DNA from 3 places in the Psychrobacter sp. AntiMn-1 genome. Region 2 is predicted to be linked to each of the others. Evidence: predicted binding sites of a transcription regulator. Region 2 holds the regulator's gene; each other region holds the start of a gene.
The links. The regulator PhoB, encoded in region 2, activates phosphate uptake and scavenging genes when phosphate is short. The targets are predictions, from matches to a motif close to TGTCATNAANCTGTCATAA.
Positions count from the first base shown of each region.

Region 1 (5,741 bases), 920 kb from region 2:
CTCACTACCTGGCGCCTTTACACCAACCTGTTCAACCAGTCATTTGCCTCGCTATGAAGAGCTTTACAATGAGTTTAAAGCGCTAGGTGTTGATGAAGTTGTTTGTGTTTCTGTTAACGATGCCTTTGTTATGTACCAGTGGGGCCTGAAGCAAAACCGTGAAAACGTTTTCTTACTTCCTGACGGTAACGGTGAGTTCACTCGTAAGATGGGTATGCTGGTGGATAAGAGCAATCTTGGCTTTGGCATGCGTTCATGGCGATATTCGATGTATGTGGATAATAAAGAAATCAAAAAGGTGTTCAAAGAACCTAACTTCGGTGACAACTGCTCAACAGACCCATTTGAAGTGTCAGATGCAGATACCATGTTAGAATATCTGAAAAGTAATGCTTAATCACAATTCTTAAGTGTGTTGACGTTTGACTGGTATCATCAGGCGTCGATAAATACTTGAATGCTGAAGCTCAAATACTGTTGAACTGCTTAATCCTTAAGTATAAGGGCTAAGCAGTTTTTTTATGTTTTCTACAAAAACTTTGGCAATATTAAAAGAAATACCTAAGATAGTGTTAAATATGAGGCGCGAAAGCGGGTATTTATGACATAAATAATGTCATTTCTGAGTAATTATAAAAATGACGATAAGATAGCGTTTATTGCATAAGAAAAATAAAGGGAGAAGCGGTGTTTATTATAAAGAAATTAGCAATCAATACATCAGAGCGGCAACAAGCGCTTCAAGCCGTTGCAAATATCGAAGCGCTCGTACAGCCGCACGACGCATGGACTGAGCAGTCGTTGGCTGAGATGCTCGCGCAAGATAGTATGCATATGCTCATAGTTTATAAACAAGAAGATAAAGCCGATAATAATAAAGTCATTGGCTACTGCCTCTATCAAGTGATTTTTGAGCAAGCAGAGATTTTGCGTATTGGCACGCATCCTGATTATCAACGACAAGGCATTGCTTCACAAATTATTGATAAGTTGCATGAAGTATTGCAGAGTAATCAGGTGGAAAATTTGTTATTAGAAGTACGAGCAGACAATCATGCTGCGATAGCGTTATATGAAAAGCAAGCATTTGCAATCATTCATAGACGCAAAGGCTATTATAAGTCACCGAATCAGTCCGCAATTGATGCGTTAATCATGCAACATGTCTATGGTGAGTGAAGAGAGTAAATTCTCATTAGGAGTTATAAGCGTGGTTTCTTTAAAGATAAATTATTTATCTCAACCAACGTTATCGTGTTTAACTTGATGGTATTTTCTTCTTACAGATATTAGTGTCTAACTGATAATTGCTGTCTGCTTTCATCCGTGCAAGAACATCTATACGCTCGCTCAATAATTCTACCATCACGCTTATATTGGCTTGCTGTTTCCTGACTTGTTCTAGCTTTTGCTGAGTCAGCATGAGCTGCAAATCAATATCCAATTGGCCATCATAGTAATCGTTTAAGCTGTTTTTGATTTCAGTAAGGGTGAAACCAATGGCTTGCGCGCTTTTGATTAGCTCAATACGCTCGACGCACTCGGGATGAAACTCAGTATATAAACGTGAGCCTGCTTGACGCTTACGCGACCTTAATAGGCCCAACTGTTCATAGTGACGCACGGTGTCTTTGGTTGTATTGGCTTTTGCTGCCAGCTCTCCGATTAGCAGAAATGAGGTATCAAGCGCCATAAAATTCTCTTAACTCTTTAGCTTTTGTAGATTTCATGATTGATGCTGCCAAGGATTTGCTGTATCGAGAAGGGATACGGCCAATGGCTGATGAAAATTATTGTGCCAATTGATGGAGCGACTGCTTATTAAGCGATCTAATTGAGCAAGAAAGTCAGGACGCGGTAGAGTAGTGGCACCCAAGCTCATGAGATGATCATTAGGTAACTGGCAGTCGACAAGTGCAACATGACTTTGCTCACATAAGCGCATCAACCCCCAAAACGCGAGTTTTGACGCATTAGAGGCACGATGAAACATGGATTCACCAAAATAGATGCCGTTGATCTTTAGCCCATATAATCCACCAATGAGCTGACCTGTCTCGTCCCACACCTCAATGCTATGGGCAAATCCTTGCGCATGCAGTTTGGTATAAGCCTCAATCATCTCTTCATGAATCCAAGTGTGTTCGCGTTCGGGCAGGTCATTATTAAGACCATCGCTACGCGGCAGACTACAGGCATGTATGACGTCATCAAAAGCTTGATTGAGTGTTAGTTGCCAACGCGTGCGACTTGCTTGCTTGCGCAGTGACTTACTCGGTTGATAATCAGATGGGACGATCACACAACGCGGCTCAGGACACCACCAAGCGATAGGCTCATCTTCATTGAACCATGGAAACAGTCCTTGTGCATAAGCAGATATTAATGTATCGGGTGCAAGATCGCCACCCATCGCGACAATACCAATGCCCTCAGGATCGATAGAAATAGGATCAGGAAAGTCATAACGCCCAAGACTTTGTAAAGTCTCAGGCGTGATGTATTGATCATGATCGCCGTGCTGCGCAAAGTTATTCATTTAGTCTTCTTGATCAGCAGTCAGCGTTGACGCATAGGTATGGTCTTTCGCCGTTGTCTCACCGATAGCATCCAAATATTTCTCAGCATCCAGCGCTGCCATACAGCCAGTACCAGCAGAGGTAATGGCTTGACGATAGACATGATCAGCCACGTCACCTGCGGCAAACACCCCTTCGATACTGGTCTGCGTGGCATTACCATTCAAGCCACTATTGACGACCAGATAGCCATCTTTCATATCCAATTGACCTTTGAATAGGTCGGTATTAGGCTTATGACCGATGGCGACAAACATACCCATTGCATCCAGTTGTTTGGTGCTGCCATCAATCATTGATTCGATAACGACACCATTGACGCCCATGTCATCACCGACAACTTCTTTGACTTGATGGTTCCACTCAATTTTGACATTACCGTTTTTGGCTTTTTCAAACAGCTTGTCTTGTAGGATTTTTTCAGAGCGCAGGCTATCACGGCGATGCACTAAAGTGACTTCAGAAGCAATGTTAGAGAGGTATAAGGCTTCTTCAACGGCTGTATTACCACCGCCAATCACAGCGACTTTTTGATCTTTATAAAAGAAACCGTCACAAGTGGCACAAGCGGATACGCCAAGCCCTTTAAATTTGGTTTCTGATTCTAGACCTAGGTACTGAGCAGAGGCACCTGTTGAGATAATCAGGGCATCACAAGTATAGGTGCCGTTGTTACCTGACAGCTCAAAAGGTCGTACATTCAAGTTAACATCATTGATATGATCATAAACCAATTCTGTACCGAAACGCTCAGCATGTGCTTTCATACGCTCCATTAATGCAGGACCGGTCAAATCATGCGCATCGCCTGGCCAGTTATCGACTTCGGTGGTGGTGGTTAATTGGCCACCCACTTCAATACCCGTTACCATAACAGGTTTAAGGTTGGCGCGTGCCGCATAGACCGCAGCCGAATAACCGGCAGGACCTGAGCCTAAAATGATGAGCTTTTCGTGACGTGAAGCAGTAGTGTCAGTTGCCATAAGTGGTTCCTTTCTAAATATACGAACTAAATATACGAATGAAAAATATGAGTTATAAATCTAATAAAAAACGTCAAGCGTTGCTACTAATATGGTTTTTCTAATTGCTGTGTGATAATAACATAAGGGTAGATAGCAAAAAGTGCAAGTTTGCTAAAACAAACACAGCTATCATTAGAATCAAAGCATGATAACCTTGAAATACTCGTGCTAGAAACAGCTGGTATTTTATGGGGTCTATACAAAATTGTTAGCAGTATTCTGTTAGGGCGTGTTGAACATTCGCAAATAGGCACTGCTGATCGCTAAAATGGTTCCAGACAAGGCACAAAGCGACGATAATGCAGATGCCTTAGCGAGATTTGTAACGCAGTATGGGGCAATTTTAGCATCAGCCCCAACGATAAAAGCAGGGGACAGGACTCTTTTTTGCCACTTCATCGTTAAAAATAAGCGCTTAGAGTGACTAAACTTATTATTTTTAACATCGAATCGCCTAAAAAATAGTCGCTGTCAGTGCCATGGTCGAATGTTCAATACGCCCTAGTAACTTTTGGATTATTCGCAGATTTTTTGCGCAAATCGTACATTGATTTACTTTCTTGCACGCTTTCTTTATAAGAGTGTCGCCACTGTACCTATGTATTTGTTATTATAAGAAGTTATGCCAAGTGTGATAGAGCTTAAGCGATGACTGCTATGCTCAGGCCTTTTGAGAGGTGAATCTCAACCAAACACTTTGCTAGGTACCTTTATATGTCAGCACTTTATGTCAGCATGATTAGACTTAGTCATGCACTGGCGACCATTTAGTATTAACAACAAGGCAGATTTTACGTGATATCAGCACCGCTTATTGAGTATTTAAAAAAGGGAATATTTACCCTCCTTGGGCTAATACTGGCTGTTTATTTGTTTGTTATTTTAATGACTTACACAGGCAATGATCCTAGCTGGTCGCATATCAGTAGTGATATGACGACTATTAACAATATGGGTGGCCAGACGGGCGCTTGGTTGTCCGACTTGCTCTATAGCTTTTTTGGCTATGGTGCATGGTGGTTTTTAGCGTTTGTGGTTTATGAGTCTATCCTTATTTGGTGGGACAATAAGCCGACGTTTTGGCTCATGCGACTGGTCGCTTATGTGTTTTTGCTGTTGAGCGCCAGTGCATTATTTGCACAACTGGTTGCCTTAATTCAGCAAGTAGCCAATCCTGCATCAACGGGACTTGAAGGCGTGGCTGGTGGTATCATCGGTCTTGAGTTGCAGCAACGTTTGGCACAGTTGCTATCGCAGTGGGGCAGTGTGGTTTTCTTGGCGGTGTTCGTTGTGATTACCGCGACCTTTGCCTTTAACATCCATTGGCTCTCTATATATCAGAAGATTACAGCACTATCTTGGCTTGGCTCAGGGTTAAAAAATAAAGAAGATGCTGCCGAGTTGGATGAGCAAAGTGAGGTGTCGCAAGACCGTGACAGTATCAAAGAGGGAAATCCCAATCAAACAGCCGAGTATGAGCAGCTGCCACTTGAGTTGCAATCAGCTGACGATGCGAATAGTGTTCACGCAGTAGATAATAGTGGCAGATTCAGCAATGTATTATCAGATTTTTTGTCGACGTCCGGATTGGCTGATAGTGTGAAAGCATCTATGGCGACAGCAAAAGCAGCAGCAACGTCTAGCGATGAGAAAAGTGAGTCACCATACGCGGTCGCAGCGACCGCTAATGCTACGGTTGGCAGTACAGTCAGTGACACCAACACATCAACGATACCAAACCCTATCGCAGCGCCTGTTCGCAAAGTCGAGCCAAGCTTTGCATGGAATGATGCAAATACGGTTGATAATTTGCTCGCGCGTGAACAGATGGCTTATAGCACTAACAGCATAGATAATTCTACTGTGCCTAACTATGCACAGAGTGAAGTCGTCACTGACGTGTCACTAGAAGAAGCAGTACAAACCTCTGTGGCAGCACCGATGGTAGAAACCGAAACTCAATCAGATTTATCTAATCAAGAGCTAGCTACTCAATCCTCAATGGATGAATCAACGAATGCTCAAGCTGTCAATCAGGCTATTACTGAGCCGGAAGACTCTCACCCAGATGATATAACGGAGAATGTCGATAAGTTGGCAGAAGCATGGTTGGCGGAGCATGGCAATATATCAGAAC
Region 1 covers NZ_CP012969.1:1,464,023-1,469,763, reverse strand. The annotation lists gene AOT82_RS06170 (peroxiredoxin) at 1-397, shown strand, start outside; gene rimI (ribosomal protein S18-alanine N-acetyltransferase) at 688-1,179, shown strand; gene AOT82_RS06160 (MerR family transcriptional regulator) at 1,259-1,693, opposite strand; gene aat (leucyl/phenylalanyl-tRNA--protein transferase) at 1,727-2,539, opposite strand; gene trxB (thioredoxin-disulfide reductase) at 2,540-3,562, opposite strand; gene AOT82_RS06145 (DNA translocase FtsK) at 4,400-5,741, shown strand, end outside.
Region 1: a site for PhoB is predicted at 4,330-4,348, ahead of AOT82_RS06145 (DNA translocase FtsK). Genes of this name have one in related genera too.

Region 2 (5,741 bases):
TTCAAGAAACTGTGACTAAATAAGGGTGAGCTGAGCTAAGATGTTATTGATGACAACTCTAATAATGACCATTCTAAAATAGCTTTTTATAATAAATATCAGTCGTACAAGGAGTGTACTATGTCTACCATGATTACTGATCGTACTTACCGAATTGCTCGTGAAAACACCCAAGCGATGATTATCGATGTACAAGAACGCCTCACGCCGTACATTTATGATCACGAAAATATCGTCAAAAAAACAGTGACCATAATCAAAGGACTGCAAGCGCTTGGTATTCCCATCATGCTCAACGAGCAGTATAAAAAAGGATTGGGCGATAGCTTGCCAGAGCTTCGTGATGTGCTAGAGGGCGACAATGCAAAGAGCTTTGAAAAAGTCACATTTAGTGCCTGCGATAACAATGACACATGGCATCATTTAGCGCAGCAAAACCGTAGTACCGTATTGCTTATCGGAGTTGAGGCACACGTCTGTGTGCTACAGACCGCGCTTGATTTGCTAGACAATGGTATGCAACCGGTCATTATTGGCGATGCCGTTGGCTCGCGTTTTCCATACGACAAAAAACAAGCCATTCGCCGTATTCGCCGTGCAGGTGGGATAATCTCGACAGTAGAAACCATTTTGTTTGAGTTGTGCCGTAGCAGTGAAGACCCTGCTTTCAAAACCATTCTGAATTTGATTAAGTAGATGGTTATATAATAGGGTGCTCAGTCATTTGACCCAATGACTTATAAGAGATAGCGCTTGATAACATCAGCGCTATTTTGTTGTTAGCCACACCGTAATGTGTAAAATTATCAAAAAATCAGAGAGAAATATGTCTTCAAACACACTGACGTCATTGACCGATCAAAAATCCGTTGCAACTATCGATATAGAGGACGTCACTCATTTCTTACTAGAGCTAGATGCGCTCAAACGCGTGAATCGCCGTAGTTACGTGACTGAGACTGATCGCAGAGAAAACTCTGCCGAACATTCTTGGCACTTAGCAATGGCATGCTGGTCGATCGCTGAGTTGTTTGAGCTGGATGTCAATCATGAACAATTGCTAAAGATGGCACTGGTACATGATTTGGGCGAGATTGATGCGGGCGATACGTTTTTGTACGCCGACTCGCGTCATGATGCACATGTTGAGGAGCGAGCGGGTATCGCCAGATTGCAAGGCGAACGCGGCAATGGGATTGGCAATTTGAGTGAGATTTGGGAGGCGCAAGAGACAGGCAGTAGTAAAGAGACTGCGCTACTTAAAGTGGTCGATCGCTTACTGCCATTTTTGCTCAACTTAAATACTGAAGGCAAAACGTGGCGTGAGCTTGGAGTGACACGTAGTCAAGTCGCAGGTGCACATGCGTTTATTCAAGACAGCTTTGCTCCTATTCATAAATGGCTATCACACAATATTGACTATGCGACCCAGCAAGGATGGTTGATCGACGCGTAAATCTATAAAAACGCTAGGTATAAAAAAGCCCAGTTGAGCATTGTGATATACGCTTCACTGGGCTTTTATTTCTTATTATATTAGAAATAAATTACGGTTTCGTGACACCCAGTAATTGACCCATTTTTACAAAACTATTGGCTTTCATGGTCTCTTGCCAATCGGCTTTTGCTGCTTTTGGCAACACTACGATAGCCGTTGATCCTAAATAAAAACGACCAAGCTCATCACCTGCCGCAAACTGCATATCGTGATCCGCTTCTTGTATATCATCCGTGCGGGTAATTTTGCCAGTGGCGACGGTTTCGATACCAGCGACAATCATAGCGCCTACCATGACAACGGCCGCTTTGCCATACTTGGTATCAAACATGCAGACCAAACGCTCATTACGTGCAAACAAGTCCGGCACATTAGCTGCCGTGGTATTGTTGACCGAAAACAGCGTACCAGGGACATAGCGAGTCTTGGTCAGCGTACCGGCAAATGGCATATGAACACGGTGGTAATTGCTAGGAGCTAGATAGATTGTCGCAAAACTACCATCGGCAAAATAACGGCCATCTTCGCTATCAGCCAGCAATTGGCCAACGTCATAGTGACGCCCTTTGGCTTGTAGCATTTTATGATCTTTAATTTGCCCAAGCTGAGAGATGATACCGTCAGCAGGACTAACGATGCCGTTTGCGGTGGTATCGATGGTGCGAGCATCTTCTTTTAGTTCACGAGTAAAAAAGTCATTAAAACTCTCGTAAGCATTAAGGCTCTGGCGCTCATACTCATCTAGGCTGATATTATAAGCTTTGGCAAAACCACGGATAAAGGTGCGTTTGACATAAGGATGACGACTGGCGGCCAAACGTCCAGCGACTTTACTGAGCTTTTGCTGCGGTACCAGCTGTTGTAAGGTGGTAAATACATTCATAATAAGGCTACCAAAATAGGATGTGATGTCATTATTGCATAGGCAAGTTAATGGCCATATTTTATCATGGACAGCGTATTATTGTCTGACCATAAACTGTAAGCCATTTATAAATAAAGAAGGTCGTAAATGAAAGCACTGATACAACGAGTGAGCCGTGCTAGCGTCACTATCGATGAGCATTGTGTTGGCAAAATTGATCATGGGATATTGGCCTATATTGGGTTGGGTCATGATGATGATTTCGCCGCCGCCAAGCGAATGATTGACAAAATATTGACCTATCGCATTTTTGAAAATGATGACGATCCTGCCAAATTTGGTAAACTGGATAAAAACGTCCAGCAAGTCGGCGGCGGATTGTTATTAGTGTCACAATTTACGCTGATGGCAAAAACGGATAAAGGTCGCCGCCCTGACTTTGGTGGCGCGATGGCACCTGATGCGGCCCAAGCGCTGTTCGAGCAACTCATCGACTATGCCAAAACCCAGTATCCGAATGTAGCCACTGGTCAGTTTGGCGCTGACATGCAAGTTGAAAGCATCAATGATGGACCACTTAATTTTCTATTGGAGATCTGACATCAGAGTGTCATCAGGCTGTCATAATTAATCCGTTTAATAGATAGAGACTGGTGAGTATTTATCGCCTTTTTATATGCCAGATTTTGTCCGCTAACACCGAGAATGTCCTATGTATAATGAGAAAATTTTGATTGTTGAAGATGAACCTGCGATTCGTGAAATGGTTGTGATGACGCTAGAAATGGCTGGGTTTGATAGCCTACAAGCGGCTGACGTATCAGAAGCGCATCAGCAAGTGGTCGATCATAGACCGTCATTAATATTATTAGATTGGATGTTGCCCGGAGACAAGAGCGGTGTTGATTTTTGTCGTATGCTCAAAAGCGATGAGATGCTCTCTGAGATACCCGTCATTATGCTAACGGCCAAAAGCGAAGAAGACAGCAAGGTTCACGGCCTCGATGCAGGTGCAGATGATTACATGACCAAGCCTTTTTCGACGCGCGAGCTGATTTCCAGAATCAAAGCGGTCTTGCGCCGTAGTAGCGCGATGAGTAGCGACAAGCCTATCGAAATTGGTCAGCTGAGTCTCGATACCAAAAGCCAGCGCGTGACAGCCGCAGGAAAAGTCATCGAGGTCGGCCCAACAGAATATCGCTTATTAGCATTTTTTATGAGTCACCCAGAGCGCGCTTACACAAGAACGCAGCTGCTCGATCAGGTTTGGGGCGGTAACGTTTATATCGAAGATCGAACCATTGATGTACATATCAAGCGTCTACGTAAACTATTGCGCCCTTATGATTGTGATACATTGATACAAACGGTGCGCGGTACAGGCTATCGGTTCTCTAGTCTTATTGAGCCAAGCTAATCTTATATAAGTTGATTTTTGATAACTTGATCTTGTATGAACAATGCCACCATAACAATAAATAAAATAGCGGATAGTGGTAAGGATAAGAAATGAACAAGATAGCGCCAGCAAAAAAGAAAAAAGACCATAACTATAATAATGACCAGCAAGATGCGCCAGTACAAATCGCTAGCCAAAATGCGGCGGAGCAATTAGAGAAAATCAGAAGTGCGCTGCGAGCATTGCGAGATGCGGTCATCTTACTGAATGAAGATGATGGGTTAGAGTGGTGGAATCAGGCGGCGCAGGATCTCTTGTCACTGCAGCCAGCTGACAAAGGCCAAAGTGTGTTTGACTTTATCATTGTGCCCGAGTTTCGCCAGTACTATCAAAACACCACCCTGCCCAATGATGGTATTCATATAGAATCGTGGCGCGATCCCAGTCGTTATCTAAAGTGTGAGCTCACGCCTTTTGGTGATGAGAAGCTATTATTTATTTATGATGTGACCCGCGTGCAGCATTTAGAGCAAATGCGCCAAGACTTCGTGGCGAATGTCTCGCACGAGCTACGCACACCGCTGACAGTAATGATGGGCTATTTGGAGAACTTCTCTCACCAACCAGACATGCCGCCGCAGTGGCGTCGCGGTTTTGAGCTGATGACCCAGCAAACAGCCCGTATGAATCGAATCGTAAATGACTTATTACTGCTCTCCAAGATTGAAATCGAAGAGACGCATGAGTTTAATGATGTCGATATGACCAAACTCCTCACCAATATCTATGATGATGCACAGGCATATAACCAAGCGTACAAGCACACCATTCATTTGCACATAGATACTTATGATGGGTTATATGGGTCAGAGGTGTACTTGATCAGCGCCTTGTCCAACTTAGTCATCAATGCGATTAAATATACGCCAAAAGGCGGTAATATTACCATCAGTTGGACGCAGACATCGGATGGGTGCCGATTTGCCGTTGAGGACGATGGACTTGGTATCGCACCAGAACATATTGCGCGTTTGACGGAGCGCTTTTATCGTATTGATAAAGGGCGTAGTCGTGCCACAGGCGGTACAGGATTAGGGCTGGCTATCGTGAAGCACGTTTTGCATCAGCACGAAGCGCAGTTGCAGATTGACTCAATAGAGGGAGAGGGGTCGACATTTAGCGTGGTATTTCCAGCCGCGTATGTAAGGTCGGCTGCGACAAATTAGTACAGGCATTGCCCCATATTGTTTAGACTCGTCATGCGGATTTATTTAGCATGACTAATTTAGTATACCTAGTCTTTTTGCAAAAGCGGGTAAGGGTTGACGGCACTGCCATTGATATAAATACCGTAATGTACATGTGGCGGTGTCCCTTTTGCATTACCGCTATCACCCACATAGCCGATAATATCGCCTTGATTGACCCAATCATTGGGCGCAATATCGGCATAGTCTTCTAGATGCGCATAATAATGACCAGCACCGCCAGGCCCTACCACGACGACCACGCGCCCACCCAAGTTATTCTCACCAACCTTACTCACAATTCCCTGCGTGGTTGACTGTATCGGCGTGCCACGTTCTGCAAAGATATCGATGCCTTCATGTGAGCGCCCTTGACTGCGTGCCGCACCCCAAGTGTCCGTCAGGTTTTTCTCTGGCAGTGGACTGGGGAGACTGTTTTCTGTTGGCAGTTCTTGTTGTAATAGGCTCATCTGCTGCCACTTGGCGACCACAAATGATTGGGTCTGCTCGCTAATGCTGGGTAGCAGCTTATCAAAGACAAATAAGAATCCTATCAATACAACTGCCTTAATCAGTACGCCGAGTACACGACTGACAAAAGAAGGCTTCGGTGGTTGGCTTTTTCCATCTGCTAGCATTGATGTCTCTTATCTGTTTTATATTATATGAGCTAATATTATAAAAGCCCTAGCCGCTAAGGTATGTATCGCATTGTTATCTATGGTTTTTATC
Region 2 covers NZ_CP012969.1:2,382,863-2,388,603, forward strand. The annotation lists gene AOT82_RS10205 (isochorismatase family protein) at 121-696, shown strand; gene AOT82_RS10210 (HD domain-containing protein) at 827-1,456, shown strand; gene asd (archaetidylserine decarboxylase) at 1,548-2,381, opposite strand; gene dtd (D-aminoacyl-tRNA deacylase) at 2,511-2,963, shown strand; gene phoB (phosphate regulon transcriptional regulator PhoB) at 3,076-3,780, shown strand; gene phoR (phosphate regulon sensor histidine kinase PhoR) at 3,873-4,988, shown strand; gene AOT82_RS10235 (M23 family metallopeptidase) at 5,057-5,647, opposite strand.

Region 3 (5,741 bases), 470 kb from region 2:
CGACAGCACGATGAAGGTGATAATAAACAAGATTAAGCCCAGATGTAGTAAAGATGCTAGATGCAGCTCACTTGACGCTTCGGCAAACTCATTGGCCAATGCTGAGGTGATGGTCACACCAGAAGTAAATAGACTTGGGCTGATATTGAACGCATTACCGATCAAGAAAGTCACTGCCATGGTCTCACCGAGCGCACGACCCAGTCCCAAAATCACGCCGCCAACGACACCCGCTTTGGTATAAGGCAAGATAATCTTGAACATCACTTCCCACGTCGTCGCACCCATACCGTAGGCCGACTCTTTGAGTAGATCTGGCACCACAGAGAAAACATCACGCATGGTGGCAGCGATAAAAGGGATAATCATGATGGCAAGTACCAAGGACGCGGTAAACATCCCTAGTCCCATGGGTGCGCCTGTAAACAGCTTACCGATGATAGGTAGCGGGCCCACATGCTCAATAAACCATGGCTGAATATGCTCACCAAAGAAAGGCGCAAAGACAAACAAGCCCCACATCCCATAAATGATAGAAGGAATACCTGCCAACAGCTCAATGGCAATGCCAAGCGGTTTTTTGAGGAACTTTGGACACATTTCGGTCAAAAATATCGCAATACCAAAACTGACTGGTACAGCGATAACAATCGCGATAAATGACGTCACCAAGGTGCCATAAATAGGCGCGAGTGCCCCGTACTCATTGGAAACCGTATCCCAATTATTACTGCTATAAAACCCCAGACCAAACTCTTGGATACTCGGCCACGCCCCAACAATCAGAGACACCAAAATGCCCCCTAACGATAGGAGGACGAGTATGGCAAACGCTTTGGTAGAATTGACAAATAAAGCGTCGTAACGTTTTTGTTTAGCCAGTTGGGACCTTAAGTCTGTCATAAGTGTCTCAGCATTGAATGGGTGAATTCAAAAAATCAGGGTGTTCATTTCGTTTTATGACAGCAAACGCAACTTGACTAATGATTATCGTGAAATATAGCGATTAGTGTTTTGGTCAAATTTGCTGTGATAAAACCTCTCAAACCACTACCGGAGAATAGTGGCTTAAGAGGAAATCAAAAAGTCATTAAGCAGCTTGTACAGATCGTTTATTGCGCTGGCTTATAAACAGGCTGTCCATCGCTACCTTTGACCTCATTCCATTTCTCTTTGAATAGAGCCACTGCTGTATCAGAGAATGGGACATAGTCTAGCGCCATGGCATCATCATCACCTTGGGTATACGCCCAGTCAAAGAAGTTCAACACGCCAGCGACTTGCTGAGGATTCTCTGGTTGCTTGTGTACTAAGATGAAAGTAGCAGCAGCGATTGGCCATGCTTGATCCGTCTCAGAGTTGGTGATGACTTTATAAAAGCCTTCTTGTTGTGACCAATCGATGTCACCAGCGGCGGCAAAGGTTTCAGCAGATGGCTGCACGATATTGCCCGCGGCATTTTTAAGCGCGGCATGTGACATGTTGTTTTGCTTGGCGTAGGCATACTCCACATAGCCGATAGAGTTTTTCATGCGGTTGACGTAGCTTGAGACGCCCTCATTACCTTTACCACCTGCACCAGTCGCAGAGGTTGGCCACTTGACCGTTTTATCAACCCCAACGCTGTCTTTCCAATCTGGTGATACCTTGGCGAGATAATCGGTAAAGTTAAACGTCGTACCTGAACCATCTGAGCGGAATACTGTGGTGATGGCGGCATCTGGCAAAGTCAAATCTGGGTTCAAGGCTTTGATCGCAGGATCATTCCAGTTATTGATTTTACCCAGATAGATATTGGCTAAGGTTTCACCATCTAGCTTCAACTGACCTGGCTCAACGCCATCGATGTTAACGATTGGCACAACGCCACCAATCACGGTTGGGAACTGGATAAGACCAGACTCTTCAAGCTCTTCAGGTGTTAATGGCGCATCAGAAGCACCAAAATCGACGGTTTTTGATTGGATTTGTTTGATACCACCAGATGAGCCAATAGATTGATAGTTGACTTGGCCACCTGTGGCAGCGTTATAGTCAGAAGACCATTTGGCATAGATCGGCTGCGGGAATGATGCGCCTGCACCTGTGATATTCATGGCAATGTTTTCAGCAGATTTGAAACCCGTGTCAGCAGAAGGCGTTGCCTGAGTCTGCGTGGTGGTTTCAGCCGTGGTAGCGGCGCTACTGGTCGTATCAGCAGCTGGTTCTGCCGTTTCTGTTGACTTATTACACGCCGTAAGCATTAATGTACAACTAACGGCCACTGCTAATAACGAATAACGCATGTAGGACTCCTGAAATTTAACAACGATATAAAAAAGCATTGTTTGTGATATGAGCGTTATCTTGCCAAATCTTTATGACAGTTTAATGACAACCTCTCAAATCCTGCATTCGCTTTACACAATATTTAGCAATCGCCTCTAAGTATCAGTAATATCAAGGAATTTTAATTACTATCAATAACTCCTGTTCTTTGTATCCATGCTAAATAGCAAAATAAGCGCCTGATATTTTCATCCAAATTCCATTAGCCGTTAACGCAGAATTTTGTTAGTATGAAGAAGATTTACAACACTGACAGACTCGGGGTGCGATGTAGCATTGGCCTACTTTATTAAACGTTTATAGTTAAACATTGATAAAAGTAGCCACCTATCTACATTCGCTGAGAGATCACCCGCCGAACCTGATGCGGTTAGTACCGACGCAGGGAAGTCTTAAGCACGTTGTTATTGATGACAACGGACGCGTAAAAATACTTTTTTATCATCGCTATTGTCTAACGATGCACGCCGCATACGTAGATAACGAGAGAAGATAGAAAGCGGCGTCCACTATTTGATGACCATTAACCGCGACAATTTCTTTGCTCGCTGTTAGGTGTTGATAATATAAATTTGTCTGAATGACGAGTGTTTGCCCCGCAGCTACTGGCGGTGTTGCTTTTATTCAAAAACCAACACGCTAGGACAGCATATGACTATTTCAAACAGCAGCTCTTTTGACAATGCCTCTTTAGACAGTGCCTCAGCGCCATCACAAGTCCAAACGCACAACCCAGCCGATAACATACCTCTCGTATCAGACACCAAAGCCGATAAAAAAGCCGACGCGCTAAAGACACCTGCCCACCGCGCCGCCAGTGATGCACGCTTTGAAGAAGACGCGCGCGACTTACACCGTATCCTACCCGCCTCGCGCAAAGTCTATATCGAAGGCTCACGGCCTGATATTCAAGTACCGATGCGTGAAATCAGCTTAACGGATACGCCAGTTGGCGGTACGGGTGATAAGGATGGCGAGCACAATCCGCCTTTTTATGTGTACGATACTTCAGGCGTGTACACTGACCCCAATGTCGAGATTGATCTGACCCGCGGTCTACCCAAACTGCGTGAAAACTGGATCGCCGAGCGCGGTGATACCGAGCAACTAAGCGGTCTGTCTAGCTCATACGGGCAAGCACGTGCTCGTGATATCAGCACTGCCAACCTCAGGTTTGCTCATATTGACAAACCGCGCCGTGCCAAAGCAGGGAAAAACGTCACTCAGATGTACTACGCGCGTCGCGGCATCATTACCCCTGAGATGGAATATATTGCGATACGTGAGACGCAAAAGCAGCATGAACTGACTGACATGCGTCAACATGAGGGTGAGAGCTTCGGTGCCAATATGCCCAAAATTATCACCCCTGAGTTTGTCCGTGATGAAGTAGCCGCTGGACGTGCAATTATCCCCAACAACATCAACCACCCTGAATCTGAGCCAATGATTATCGGGCGCAACTTTTTGGTAAAAATCAATGCCAATATCGGCAACTCAGCGCTCGGCTCATCGATTGATGAAGAAGTCTCCAAAATGACATGGGCCACGCGTTGGGGCGCGGATACCATCATGGATTTATCGACGGGCAATCACATTCATGAAACTCGTGAATGGCTAATCCGCAACTCTCCTGTGCCGATTGGTACCGTACCGATTTATCAAGCCTTAGAAAAAGTCGATGGCGTCGCTGAAGATCTGACGTGGGAGATATTCCGTGATACCTTGATTGAGCAAGCCGAGCAAGGTGTGGATTACTTTACCATTCACGCAGGCGTCCTGCTCCGCTATGTACCGCTCACCGCAAAGCGTTTGACAGGTATCGTCTCACGCGGCGGCTCTATCATGGCGCAGTGGTGTCTGGCGCATCACAAAGAGAGCTTTTTATACACGCATTTTGAAGATATCTGCGAGATTATGAAGCAATACGATGTGGCGTTCAGTCTAGGTGATGGCCTACGCCCCGGCTGCTTGCAAGATGCCAATGATGAGGCGCAGTTTGGCGAACTACGTACGCTTGGTGAATTGACCAAAGTGGCATGGGAGCACGACGTACAGGTGATGATTGAAGGCCCTGGACACGTGGCGATGAACCGTATCAAAGAAAACATGGACTTGCAGCTTGATCTGTGTGCGGACGCGCCTTTCTATACCTTGGGCCCATTAACGACTGACATCGCCCCGGGTTATGACCATATCACCAGTGCGATTGGTGCGGCGATGATTGGCTGGTTTGGTACCGCGATGCTATGCTATGTCACACCAAAAGAGCACTTAGGGCTACCAAACAAAAAAGACGTCAAAGACGGCATTATTACCTATAAAATCGCTGCACACGCCGCCGACCTTGCCAAAGGTCACCCTGGTGCACAGGCGCGTGATAATGCGCTATCCAAAGCGCGCTTTGAATTCCGCTGGGATGATCAGTTCAATCTGGCGCTCGACCCTGATACCGCGCGCGAATATCACGATGAGACCTTGCCAAAAGATGCGCATAAATCGGCACACTTTTGCTCTATGTGTGGTCCGAAGTTTTGCTCCATGAAAATTACGCAAAACGTGCGTGAGTATGCAGCAGGACTGGACAAAGATGCCGCCAATAAAAAGGTAACGCCGCAATCAGGCGACTTAAGCGATGATGATCATTTGATCAAAAAAGTCGATACAGAACTGGTCGGACAAGTAGGCGAAGCCAGTGCTGAAGAAGTCCGTCAAGGCATGGCTGAGATGATGGAAAAATACAACAAGGAAGGACGCCAGTTATACAAAGAGGTATAAGCTTTTTACTATAATAAAAAAGCCCAAACCTGACTATCAGGTTTGGGCTTTTTTAGTTTATGTATTTAGTAATATCAAACCTTCGACGCCTGATAAATCTCCTCAATCGACGTATTGATGGTATCGGCAAACTCTTCATCGCTTTGCTGCTTACTCAACCCTTCGGTAAAGGCGCGCGAGAAGCTGGCAATCATACCGGGGTTTTGTTTGAGCTTCGCGCACGCATCAGTGCGGCTATAACCACCAGATAGCGCCACGACTTTGAGCACTTTTGGATGGTCGACCAGTTCCTGATAAAATCCTGCTTCTTCGGGCAATGTCAGCTTGAGCATTACTTGCTGTTCGTCATTTAAGCGTTCCAGATTACGCAAAATATTGGCTTTTAATAGCACTTCGCAATCATGCTTTTGGGCACTATCAATATTGACCTCTGGTTCAACGATTGGCATCAAGCCTTTTGAGATGATTTGCTTGGCCACATCAAATTGCTGCTGTACAACGAGCTCAATACCATCGACATTTGGCTCATAAATGACTGAGCGCATCTTGGTACCAAATACTGGATAGTTCTTGGCTTTATCTAGCAACAGATCTAGATTAGGCATCGGCTTCATGACTTGGACGCCGCTCATCTG
Region 3 covers NZ_CP012969.1:1,909,753-1,915,493, forward strand. The annotation lists gene pstC (phosphate ABC transporter permease subunit PstC) at 1-903, opposite strand, end outside; gene pstS (phosphate ABC transporter substrate-binding protein PstS) at 1,113-2,285, opposite strand; TPP riboswitch at 2,578-2,733, shown strand; gene thiC (phosphomethylpyrimidine synthase ThiC) at 2,980-5,106, shown strand; gene AOT82_RS08100 (fructose bisphosphate aldolase) at 5,181-5,741, opposite strand, start outside.
Region 3: a site for PhoB is predicted at 2,358-2,376, ahead of pstS (phosphate ABC transporter substrate-binding protein PstS). Genes of this name have one in related genera too.